3 regions of the Desulfofundulus luciae genome follow, and region 1 is predicted to be linked to each of the others. Evidence: riboswitches for the same ligand, from Rfam matches in the RefSeq annotation. Region 1 holds a riboswitch; each other region holds the start of a gene.
The links. Region 1 has a riboswitch for cyclic di-GMP ahead of J2Z49_RS07975 (type II secretion system F family protein). Riboswitches for the same ligand answer to the same signal wherever they lie in the genome.

Region 1 (4,042 bases):
GCCTGTTGTAGTAGAACCAAAATTATATCTAACAATTCCTTGTGACCCATTTTCCGTTCCATCTAAGTCAGCATCGATCCGCTTTGCTGCGCTTAAAGGAACACTACTGATTGTCAGATATCGCTCAGTTGTACTTGTATTGCCGTCAAAGTCTACACCGTTATCTTTATTGTACACATACGTTTGACCCCACGGGTTCTTGCTCGGCCAGCGCTCCAGGTAGGGACCATTCCAGCCAGTTTTGCCATCGGATTGCACAAACCCTGTGTTATCTGCTCCGTCATTTGGCCACTCGCCGGTGTCGGTATAGTAATTCAATGCCGCCGCTTTAATTGCCTTATAATCCGCCTCGGCTGCCGCTACCTTGCCCTTTTCAATGGCCTTGAAGGCGTTGGGAGCGATGATGGCGGCTAAAATGCCGATGATGGCGATGACCACCAGAAGCTCCACCAGGGTGAAGCCGCGGTTGTCCTTAAGTTTTTTGCGCATAGTTTTTCCCTCCCTAAAAGCAGTGTCTTAATAAAACAAGAAACAAGGGTTGTTAATTAAATAATTGACCTGGAAACGGTGCCTAAACGGCCGGTTAGAGTATGTATGTAAGAACACCTTTGAAACCACCGCCCTACTTCCCCAGCCCCTGCATCATGCTGGTAAACATGGGCAGGAGCACCGAAAGGACGATGAACCCCACTATGCCGCCCAGGAAGACAATCAGCACCGGCTCCAGCACGCTGGAGAGGCGGCCCACGGTGATGTTCACTTCCTGGTCGTAAAAGGCGCCGATGCGGACCAGCAGCGCGTCCAGGCTGCCGGTTTCTTCCCCCACGGCAATCATGCGGATGACCAGCGGGGGGAAGATGCCGCTCTCTTCCAGGGGACCGGCCAGGCCCTGCCCCTCCCGCACGCTCTCCTGCGCCCTGGCCACGCCGCCCGCCACCACCTGGTTGCCGGCGGTTTTCTTTACCACTTCCAGGGCCTGGATGATGGGCACCCCGCCTTTGAGCATGGCGGCCAGGGTACGGGCGAAGCGGGCAATGATTATTTTTTTCAGCACCGGCCCGAATACGGGCATTTTCAGGACCAGGCGGTCCCAGATCTCCCGGCCCCGGGGCGAGGCCCGCAGGCGCTGAAAGCCGAAAGCCGCCGCCAGCGGAAACAGCGGGAGAAGGTACCAGTAGCGCCCCACCAGGCGGCTGGCTCCCATCACCACCCGGGTGGGCAGGGGCAGGGGCACACCCAGGTTCTGGATGGTGTTGATGATGGGGGGCAGTACGAAAGTGAGCACGAAGGTGAGGATGACCACGGCAAAGCCCAGTACCATGGTGGGGTAGGTGAGGGCCGACTTCACCTTTTCCCTCACCTCGTGTTCCCTTTCAAAATGGCCGGCCAGGCTCTCCAGCACCTCGTCTAGCACACCACCCACTTCCCCGGCCTCCACCATGCTGATGAAGATCTCGGGGAAGACCAACGGGTAGGCGCCGAAGGATTCGGCTAGAGAGTGTCCCTGCTCCAGGCGGCCGGTCACCCCGCGCACCACCTCTTTGAGCACCCGGCCCTCCACCTGCAGCTCCAGGATGCGCATGGCACCCACCAGGGGCACGCCGGCGCTGACCAGGGTGGAGAGCTCGCGGCAGAAGAGGGCCAGCTCCCTCAGCCTGACCCCACGCCGGAATGAAGGCAGCCGCAAAGTCAGGCTGACGCCCCCCCGCACGGCCCGGATCTGCACGGGGATGAGCTGCTGGCCCTGCAGTATCCTGGCCGCCTCCCTCGGACCGCCAGCTTCCAGCCGGCCGGAAACCACCCTGCCGGTTAAATCCCGGGCCCGATAGGCATAGACGGGCAAAGCTCCCCTCACCACCTCCCGGAAATAAAAATCCAGGCGACGCGCCTGGAAGTACGTGCCGGAAAGTTCGGCAGCCCGGCTGCCCTGGCGGCTCGCACCGCTTTAGGCCCGCGGCTTTGCGCCCCTGCCTTTCGGCAGGTTTGCCTCTTTTCGCTTTGCCGCACTCTTCCTAAAACTTATCTTAGCGGGAGCCGCTCTGCCAGTCAATAACCAGCTTGTTGTTTTAAATCATTTTTAACAAATTTTCGGCATCGGCCGCCCGGGCCAGGGCCTCTTCCCTGCCGATCACCCCTGTACGGACGAGGTTTCTTAAAGCCATATCCAGGGTCTGCATGCCGTACCTGGCCCCGGTCTGCAGGTGGGAGATAATCTGGTGGGTCTTCCCCTCCCTGATGAGGTTGCGGATGGCCGGCGTGGCCACCAGGATTTCCAGTGCCGCCACCCGGCCGGGGCGGTCCCTGCGGGGCAGCAACTGCTGGGCAATCACTCCTTCCAGGGCGTTGGCCAGCTGCAGCCGGACCTGTTGCTGCTGGTGGGGCGGGAAAACGTCGATGATGCGGTCGATGGTCTGGGCCGCGCTGGTGGTGTGCAGGGTGGCCAGCACCAGGTGACCGGTTTCGGCGGCGGTGATGGCCGTGGCAATGGTTTCCAGGTCCCGCATCTCCCCCACCAGGATGACGTCGGGGTCTTCCCGCAGGGCCGCGCGCAGGGCGGCAGCAAAAGAAAGGGAGTCCCGGCCGATTTCCCGCTGGTTGACCAGGCTCTTCTTGTGCCGGTGGACGTACTCGATGGGGTCTTCCAGGGTGATGATGTGCAGGCGGCTTTCGCTGTTGATGAGGTCGATCATGGCCGCCAGGGTGGTGGACTTGCCGCTGCCCGTGGGCCCGGTAACCAGCACCAGGCCCCGGGGCCGCCTGGCCAGGTGGGCCACCACCTCGGGCAGGCCCAGTTCATCGAAGGTGGGGATGCGCTCCGGGATGAGGCGGATGGCCAGGGCCACCGTGCCGCGCTGCTTGAAGGCGTTCACGCGGAAGCGGCCCACTCCCGGGATGGCGTAAGACAGGTCGCTTTCGCCCACCTGCATGAACTGCTGGAACCGGTCCCCGGGGATCAGCTGGCGGGCCAGGGCCTCGGTATCCCCGGCGGTGAGGACGGGCAGATCCTCCACCCACGGCACGGCCCGGGCGTCCAGCTCGTCGGCGGCAAAAAGCTTCCCGTGAACCCGAAAGACGGGCGGGCGGCCCACAGTAAGGTGGACATCGGAAGCTTTCAGCTCGAAGGCTAGCTTTAAAAGTTCATCGGCATGCATTCCGCCGCAACACCTTCCTTTTCCGTCACCACTCGTTATAGGCCACGCGCATCACTTCCGCTATGGAGGTGATCCCCTGCCGGGCCTTGTCTATTCCATCTTCTTTCAGGGTAACCATTCCCTCGGCCACCGCCTTTTCTTTGATCACATCGGCAGAAGCTTTTTTATTTACCAGCTCCCTGATGGCCCGGGTCACGGGCAGCACCTCCTGGATGCTCGTCCGCCCCCGGTAACCGGTGTGGTTGCAGTGGTGGCAGCCGGCGGCCCGGTAAAGGGTCACCGGATCATCGGGCGGCAGGCCCATAAAAATCCTCTCCGGCGCGTCTTCCGGGAGCTGGTAGGGCTCCCTGCAGCGGGGACAGAGCAGGCGCACCAGCCGCTGGGAAACCACGCCCACCACCGAGGAGGCCACCAGGAAGGGCTCCACCCCCATATCGATAAGGCGGGTCAGGGCACCCGCGGCGTCGTTGGTGTGCAGGCTGCTGAGCACCAGGTGGCCGGTGGTGGCCGCCCTCACCGCGATCTGGGCCGTCTCCCCGTCCCTTATTTCGCCCACCATGATGATGTCCGGGTCCTGGCGGAGGATGGAGCGCAGGCCGGCGGCAAAGGTAAGCCCGGCTTTCACGTTGATCTGGGTCTGGTTGATCCCCCGCAGAAGGTACTCCACCGGGTCCCCTATGGTCACAATATTGCGCTCCGGGGAATTCAACTGGGCCAGTACCGCGTACAGGGTGGTGGTCTTGCCGCTGCCGGTGGGCCCGGTGACCAGGATCATGCCGGATGTGCGATGGATTACCTCTGCAAAACGCTCCAGGTTGTAGCGGTGGAATCCCAGCCGGTCAATGGGCAGGATTCGCCCGCTTTTAAGCAGCAAACGCAGGACCACCTTT
Region 2 (4,042 bases), on a different contig from region 1:
AAGTCCCATGACCATCTGGCAGGCCACCCAGGAAGTAGGCGAAGTTCTCCAACGCGAAGGCCAGGAAAAAAGAGCAGCAGTTTTTGAAGATGGCGAAGCTCCCGGAGGGAAAGAAGTGGCGCCGGAGCTGTGTATTGAAGCCGACGGGGTGATAATATCTCTTCTTCGGTCTGTTCCACATATACCACCCCGCATAAGGCATATTCGCAGAGGACGGCGTTGGCTCCGAAAGACAGGGACTTCACATGGTCGGGCGAAATTTCCAGGTCCAGCTCTTCCGCAAGCCCTCTCACTGCCGTCCTGTAGGGATCCGGCCCGCCGTTCGGCCCGGCGTCCACCGGCCTGCTGGAACCTTCAGCCACGGAAGGGAAGAAAACGAAGGCGTCGACAGCAGTAGGCCCCCGCTCGCAGAAAATGATCTTGCCGTCTGCCGTCACCACCATGATTCCCACTCCGAAATGGGTGGCGAATTCGGGTACGGGACTGTACATCAGGTCGACTCTTTCGGCGTAGCTTCCTGAGAGTAGTTTTCACGTTGTCGACCACAATTGGCTCGTCCAGCATGTTGTCTGTGACCAGCATCATGAAATAGTCGGTGGGCCGGAACGAAAGGTGCAGGGAAGGTTCTTCGTGCGGGCCGGTCCTGTGCCCAACGAAAAACTTTTCCAACTGGTACCCGAGTTCGTTGAACGGCACGGGTTCGCCTTTCGCTTCGCGGCGCTTGATTTCTTTGATTTTTTGCTCGTACAGCGCCCTGATTTCGGGCGGTTTTTTCACCGGATGCGGGTTGTAGTAGATCTTGATGTTTTCCCTGCTGTATGGGCCGTAGGCGCAGACTACCTAGGGAACGATAGTCTTTCCTGCGGTGAGGAAGCCTGCAGGGGGTGGGGAGGTACGGCAAAATTGGGTGAGAAAACGTTTCCACTTCAGCCTGCTTTTTTTGGCGTATTCCTAGGTCAGATTTGCAATGAGAGAAGCGAAGACGCCCAGGATAAAACCAAAAATCGCGTTCGACATCGACTTCACCCTGGGAGGGAGAATTGGTGCGTATTTCCGCGATGCTACCCACTGTCGCTTTGGTTCTGATACTTGGAAGCCTGGTACCCGCCCATTTGTCACGCGCGGCGGGATTTTTCGTTCTGGGACTGTGGGCGGGAAATAAAATCTGGTTGGTGATTCGCCACAAAGAAAAGATTGTAGTAGGAGATGACCTTCTACGGGTATTTGGGCGAAGATATCCTGACCCGTAGGCGGGAAGTCGAGGAAAGCCTGCGGGAATACAGGGAGCACTCGGAGCGGTGCGTTCCGCTTCTGGAGGCATTCGAGAAAGAACCTGATTTCACGATCTTACGTCAAGTAAGCTAAAATTACGTCGAAATAGAATAGTGGGGCCGAAAAGTTAAAAAGCTATTTTGTTCGATCCGAATCCTGGAGGGCAAACCCGGCGAAAGCCGGGGGCGCAAAGCCACAGGTCTAAGGTTCCCCAAAGGGTTGCCACGGGGAACTATGACGGCTGGGTTGCAAGGGAGAAAGGTAGCCGCAGGAAAGCGTATACTTGTCTCCCTGCGGCTTTCTTAATTTGGAATAACGTAAAAGGCGGAGGTTTGAGCAAGTATGAAAGAATCCCTTATAGAACGCAAGTTCGGGGGGGGGGGGGGATAATCTGTCTACATCTGGCCTTATTTATTAGCCCTATAAACATCTCTTTTGGGGTTCCCCTTCTCTGGTTCCCTCCTTTTGGGTTCCCCTTTTTATGCTCCCCACCCTTGTACCCGCCACCATCATTCCTAATAAGAAACTTTCCTTATGATTTTTTAATACCATTTGGTAGAGGTGTTTCCATGAGGTCCACACTTATTTACGCTGCTCGGGTACTGGTTCGGGTGCAGGAATCTCGATTTAAGTCGGCCTACCTGCATTCTCAACGAGTGGCCTTTTATGCGCTCTTGCTGGCCAGGGAGTTGGGACTGGACGAAAAATACCAGAAGCGCGTCTACTTAGCTGGCCTTCTGCACGACATAGGCAAAATAGGCATCCCCGACTTTATACTGTTTAAGCGGAGCAAGTTGACTGCCGAGGAATGGGAGGAGATAAAAAGGCACCCGGTTTTCAGTTATGAAATTCTCTCAACCATTCCCGGTATGAAAGAAATTAGTCTAATGGTCCTACACCACCACGAAAGATACGATGGAACGGGCTATCCCGCTGGACTTGCAGCTCAAGATATACCACTGGGGGCGCGCATTTTAGCCGTTGCCGACAGCTTCGACGCCATGACCACGGAGAGGATCTACCGACCTTTTCCATTATCCCGGGAAGAGGCTCTGAAGGAAATGCACTGCTGTGCCGGAGGGCAGTTTGATCCACTTTTGGTGGAAGTTTTTAGTCGCTTGATAGGACGGGGAGAAACTGATTTGAGCCTCTACGAACGAGAATTTACGACTAATTTTTATTCCAAAATTTAAACGTTCACGAAAAGGAAAGGGTGGGGTTAAGTTGCTGTTCTTCAGAAAGAAAAGTGAGCCGGGTACATCCAATACCTTCAATTCGGGTGATTTGCTTTTTGGGCTTAGCGTAGGTCGTTTCATTATGGCACACACAGATCTCCTGGCCCTGTGGAGCCGCTTGAAGGCAGATGAAGCGGCCCGCGAGGCGGAGGTTCAGGCATCGGGTTCCCAAGAACTCTCTGCCACTATCGAGGAAGTCAATGCTTCCGTGGAAGAATCGGCTGCCGCTCATCACCAAATGAAACAGCTGGCAGAGGCCAATCGCTCGGCGATGGCGGAGATGGACAGGCTTTTAAAAGTTGTGGCTACCGGTATACAGTACATGAGAGACCAGCTGAATGAAGTAAGCCAGCGTTTTAATCAGGTCAACCAGATTGGCGAAGAAGTTGCGGAGATTGCAGAACAGACCAACCTCCTGGCACTGAACGCTGCTATAGAAGCTGCCCGGGCTGGCGAACACGGGCGTGGTTTTGCCGTAGTAGCTGAAGAAGTAAGGAAGCTCGCGGGAAAAACGAAGGATGCGGTAGGGACTGTGAAAGAATTAACTGCAGAAGTGGGTCAATTATCAGAGTCAGCCGACCGCAGCAGCAAAGAGGTAACGGATTCCTTTGAGGTTTATTCCAGGCAGGTTACCTCTGTGGTACAAAGCATAGACGAAAGCATGAAGCAGGTGGAACTTGCAACCAGCGCCCTCGACGAAATAACCCGGGTCATGAATCAGGTTGCCACTACGACAACGGATCTTGCCCAGTCGTCCCAGCGGCTTGCCCAAATAACAGCCTTCGGTGACTCTTGTACAGCCAATGCCAGTCACATCCGTGAAGCCACCCTGCCGGTTCTGGAAGAACTCCTGGTCGAGATAACTGAGGATACGCCGGTTCATATCCTGGCAGCCAGGCTTTTCGACCATGCCCGGTTCATTAACACTGTAGTGGCCAAAGTTGGAACAGGTGAAAAATTATCCGACCATACCGAATGCGCCTTTGGGCGCTGGTATATAGGTGAGGGCGGCAGCCAGTTCGGCCACTTGCCTGCCTGGCGGGTTATAGACGAGCCTCACCGCCTGGTTCATACTGTCGGCGCTGCTCTGGTGAGAGAAGCCCGGGCAGAAGCAGCCGAAGAATTGGCACAGGCATCCCTGGAACTGCTACGTTGCTTCGTGGCGTTGAAAAAAGAGATTGCCGAAATAGCCAAAGGTTAAAAAGAGAAGGACTCTAAAAAAGGGAAGGAGCAGCTTCAGAATGTCATCTGAACAACAGTTGGTCATATTTGAGCTGGGTGGTCAGGAATATGGCTTACCGATTAAAGAGACAAGGGAAATTATACGCCTAGCTAAAGTTTCCAAATTGCCCGGTGCGCCGGCACACATGGAGGGAATAATTAACCTGCGCGGAAGCATCCTACCCGTAATCAACTTAAGCCGCCTGCTTGACTTGCCTCTAAGTGATCAGGAACAAGACATGCGCATTATTGTTGCTGAACATGGAGACAGAAAAGCCGGATTAATAGTGGGCAGAGTCAATGAAGTCGGGGTT
Region 3 (4,042 bases), on a different contig from region 1:
TCAACGAAAGAAACGCCCGACAGGTCAACTTCCAGCGTGTGTTCTCCCACTTTCCCAACAACTTCTTGCAACTGCGCTACCGTTTCCACGTCCAATTCACCGTTCAGCACCAGCCGGCACACCCCCCGGTCAACGTAAACATCTACTTTCAGCAACAAAATCACCCCCTCTTTCATTGGTCTTGTCCGGTTTTAATGCCGAAGTCCAGGGCCAGGGCGGTACCTGACGGTCCTGTATTAAGGTAGAGGTGGTCCGCATAGTAGAGCATCAGGGTAAATCCACACCCCAGGGAATTCTTGGTTGAATAATGTTGCATCACGTTGCCCGGGCCAATTCGCTGGTTTTGATTCCCGGACCCCGGTCCTGAACGATAATCCTGACGGTGTCCCCTGACTGCCTGGCTTGCCAGCAACCGCCCCCTGCATGTTTGAGAGCATTGGCCAGCGCCTCTGTCAAGCACAAGGCAATCGCGTGCTGCCTGCGGCTGTCGAGAACAGGCAAGGCTTCCCGCATTGCCCGGCGGGCTTCCGGAATGTCATGGGTCTGCCGGACCTCACCCCTGGCCAGTTCCGTCCCTTCTGAGATCACTTTTTCCATTTCTCCACTATTCACCAGGTATAACCGGCCCCCCGTTACCGCCGCTATGGCCTCCCGGTAAGCCTGCATCTCCTGCTGGTGCATCTTTCTCTCCTTTTCAATCACCTCGGTGATGTCAAAGGCCAGCAGTCCACCGCTCCTGTGGTCGAAGGGCACGCCGTGAAGGTCAAACACCTTTTGCCCGTCAGCGCTAATGATCACCTCGCGGCGGTGTTCGGCCTGGCGGATAGCCTGGCGCATCAGTTTTTCCGCTTCTTCCATAGGCAGGTCCAGGTCAGCCTGGCCTGAAAGGTAGCGGAAGCGCCCTCCTTCATATTTCATCACCTTCCCCACCCTGAGAGCGTTAATTAGTTCGGATTTCTCCACCTCAGCCAGCAGTTTCTCCCTGACCAGGTCCTGAAGGTGCTCCGGCAAGTGCCGGGAAATCTCCTGTATTAGCTCGCCGGCGCTTCCGGCCAGCAACTGATACTCCTCCCTGCTAAGACGACGGGCAGTCCCCTGCTTCCGGTGGACACACAGGATATCAAAAACGTGGACGTTATTTTTCCCTTTGAACGGTACCCCGGCCACCTCGACCCACAAGTTTTCCTGCAGCCTGATTACATACCGCCCCGGAACAGGAGCTTCCGTTTCCAGCCCAAACTCCGTGGTATTTAACACCAGGATGTGAGCCGGATACTGCCTGCCATGCTCATCTTCCAGTAACACCCGGACAGGCGGCGAAGGCACCCGCCGAAGGGGGCTTAGCTGGACAAAATACTGGCACTCCACACAAGGACGGTCCGGTTCTTTCTTTGCGCATTCAAGACACCGTTGCATTTTTTCACCACCCTTCTGCCTTTCAGCCCCTCCCGGCCCCATGCCCTTTCAATTGCCACAATACTGCCAGCAAATGTCCCAGCCATTGGCTCTGTTAGAGTCGACCTCTATACCCCAAATGGGTAAACATACTTTTTTATAAGCAGGAACGGCAGCCTGACCAGGCTGCCGCAACAAAACACCATTAAAAAGAAAACAATCAATACCTTTATCGCGGCAGCCTGGCAGTCATACCCTTTAGGGCTGCAGACCCATGGCTTTGCGCCCCACCCTTTCGAGTGGTTTGCCTTTAACACAATAAAGACAATAAAGTTTTTAATTTAACAGTTAAAAGGCTGATTCAACACCGCCAGAACACAGAAAATTTTCCACCAGCGAAAAATTCAGCCCCTGAAGAACTGTTAGGTATGGGAAATATGATGAGAGAAAATACAAAAACAGGCCCGTGTGGATAAGAACGGACATGACGTGCTCCGCCAGCAACCAGAAGGAGCAGAGAGGAATAATCCTTGTAGACAAAATTCATAACCACCGGTACCAAAGCCATGTCTGCGGACAAGATACCTGCACCCAAAAGTTAATATACGATATCCATTTTTATTTTCCCTTCTGAAAGAAGCAAGACAATGTAATATAATAAACAATAAACGCCGCAAACCCTTGCGGCGTCTAGCTTTTTGGAGCTGGTGGTCGGATTCGAACCGACGACCTGCGCATTACGAGTGCGCTGCTCTACCCCTGAGCCACACCAGCACTTTTCTGTTATCTCATTTGACTACCCGGCGCATTACTTATATTAACGCAAACAGAGTCATTTGTCAATTGGTATCGCCCGGTGGGGCCGGGTCGCACGCCTTCGAGTTGCAATAGCTGCAGTTTTAGAGGCAGGCCGCCGCCAAAACCGCCGGGCGATCCATCCCGGCGGATTACCCGGTGGCAGGGAATAACCAGTGGAACCCGGTTGGTCCCCAAAGCCCCGCCCACGGCCCGGGCGGCCCGGGGGCTGCCGACGGCTGCCGCCACCTGCTGGTACGACCATAATTCACCGTACCCGATGTGCCGTACAAAATCCAGCACCCGGGCCACAAAAGGGGTGCACCAGGAAAGATCCACGGGAATATCCGTAAAGGAAACCGGCCGGCCCTGGAAGTATTGGTTCAGCCTTTCTTCCAGAAAAGCCACGGGCCACCTTTTTAATGCAGGCCCACTTCCTTGATTGACTTCTGCGGGTATTACTTCATCCATCAGAGCAGCCAGGGCTTCCTCCCGGCTGGGCCGGGGAAATGTCAGGACCAGCAGCCCCTGCCTACCCCAGGCAGTACCAACCCAGCCCGCTCTGGTGGATAATAAATGAAACCCATTCACAGAACGCCCCCCCACAGCCGCAAAATGGAACAAGCTATTTTTCCGCTGCCGCCCGGATAAAAATGGACAGGCCCGTGATAATAATCGCCCCGCCCGCAAGCTGTAAGGGTGAAGGCACCTGGTGAAAAATAATATAAGCCAGAATGGTTGCCCCCACCGGCTCGCCGAGTATGCTCACTGAGACCACGGCAGCCTTGACATAACGCAGGGCCCAGTTGAAAATGGTATGCCCGAAAATGGTGGGCACCAGGGCCAGGAGGAAAAACCACAGCCATGTGGAAGGCGGGTAAGGAAAAAAGGACAAGCCGGCCAGCAGCGCACCCAGGAACAAAGTCACGGTACTGACCCCGTAAACAACAAAAATGTACGGGAATAGTGACAGGCGGTGCCGCAAGCCGCGCCCGATCAATACATAGCCGGCAATAAAAATAGCCCCGGCAAAAGCCAGGATGTCTCCCAAAAAAGCCTGCCCGCCGATCTGAAAATCACCCACACCCACAATAGTGCTGCCGGTTAAAGCCAGGGCTGCCCCCACAAGCCCCGTGCGGGCGATTTTTTCTTTAAAGATCAGGTAGCCGCCTAAAACCACAAATAAGGGTTGCATGGTGACCAGCACGGTGGAACTGGCAATAGATGTGTACTCAAGGGAAGTAATCCAGGCAGTGAAATGCAATGCCAGCAGCACGCCGGAAAGACAGGCCAGCATTATGTCCCACCGGCCCATGGAGCGCAGTTCTTCCCGTCCCCTGGTCAGGGCAATGGGAGCAATCATGAGCACGGCAAACCCCAACCGGTAGAAGGCAATGACCAGGGGTGGGGCCATGGCCAGCTTGGTAAAGATGGAAGAAAAGGCGGCTCCCACCACTCCCACCAGGATGGCCAGGTAGGGATTGATAAAAGGACGCTCCAGGCCGGCGGTTAATAACCCCGACCCCTCTTCAAGGGAGCAATATTCTGGTGCTTTTTGAGGCATGCTCATTCATCAAGTCTCCTACTTTAAACAACCAGGACTACTCTTCATACTTCTACCAATCGAGCAGAGATTCCTGCCAGGCAAGTGAACTTCCACCGGTCACATCCGGAAGCTTTACCCAGGACAACTGCTGCCAAAATACCAGTCGCCCCACTGGGTTGACAGCCCGGCTTTTACGGCCGGAATTACCCCCTGGTTTTCACACGGGTGAGCTTATACAAACAACCCCGTAGACAAATAACGCTCCCCGGTGTCCGGGAGCAAAACCACCACGGTCTTACCCCGGTT

Region 2: another riboswitch for cyclic di-GMP. It lies ahead of J2Z49_RS09400 (HD-GYP domain-containing protein); the one in region 1 lies ahead of J2Z49_RS07975 (type II secretion system F family protein).
Region 3: another riboswitch for cyclic di-GMP. It lies ahead of J2Z49_RS05725 (ATP-binding protein); the one in region 1 lies ahead of J2Z49_RS07975 (type II secretion system F family protein).

What each region holds. Positions count from the first base shown of each region.
Region 1 covers NZ_JAUSUX010000011.1:12,545-16,586, reverse strand. Annotated here, with positions in the region: gene J2Z49_RS07980 (prepilin-type N-terminal cleavage/methylation domain-containing protein) at 1-489, opposite strand, end outside; gene J2Z49_RS07975 (type II secretion system F family protein) at 623-1,855, opposite strand; cyclic di-GMP riboswitch class I at 1,910-1,998, opposite strand; gene J2Z49_RS07970 (type IV pilus twitching motility protein PilT) at 2,067-3,152, opposite strand; gene J2Z49_RS07965 (GspE/PulE family protein) at 3,178-4,042, opposite strand, start outside.
Region 2 covers NZ_JAUSUX010000014.1:17,688-21,729, forward strand. Annotated here, with positions in the region: partial or broken gene J2Z49_RS09395 (UPF0236 family transposase-like protein) at 1-169, shown strand, start outside; cyclic di-GMP riboswitch class I at 1,425-1,526, shown strand; gene J2Z49_RS09400 (HD-GYP domain-containing protein) at 1,842-2,465, shown strand; gene J2Z49_RS09405 (methyl-accepting chemotaxis protein) at 2,497-3,708, shown strand; gene J2Z49_RS09410 (chemotaxis protein CheW) at 3,749-4,042, shown strand, end outside.
Region 3 covers NZ_JAUSUX010000007.1:39,131-43,172, forward strand. Annotated here, with positions in the region: gene J2Z49_RS05720 (STAS domain-containing protein) at 1-155, opposite strand, end outside; gene J2Z49_RS05725 (ATP-binding protein) at 316-1,305, opposite strand; cyclic di-GMP riboswitch class I at 1,629-1,714, opposite strand; tRNA gene J2Z49_RS05730 (tRNA-Thr) at 2,095-2,169, opposite strand; gene J2Z49_RS05735 (methylated-DNA--[protein]-cysteine S-methyltransferase) at 2,179-2,781, opposite strand; gene J2Z49_RS05740 (DMT family transporter) at 2,816-3,754, opposite strand; gene cysK (cysteine synthase A) at 3,968-4,042, opposite strand, start outside.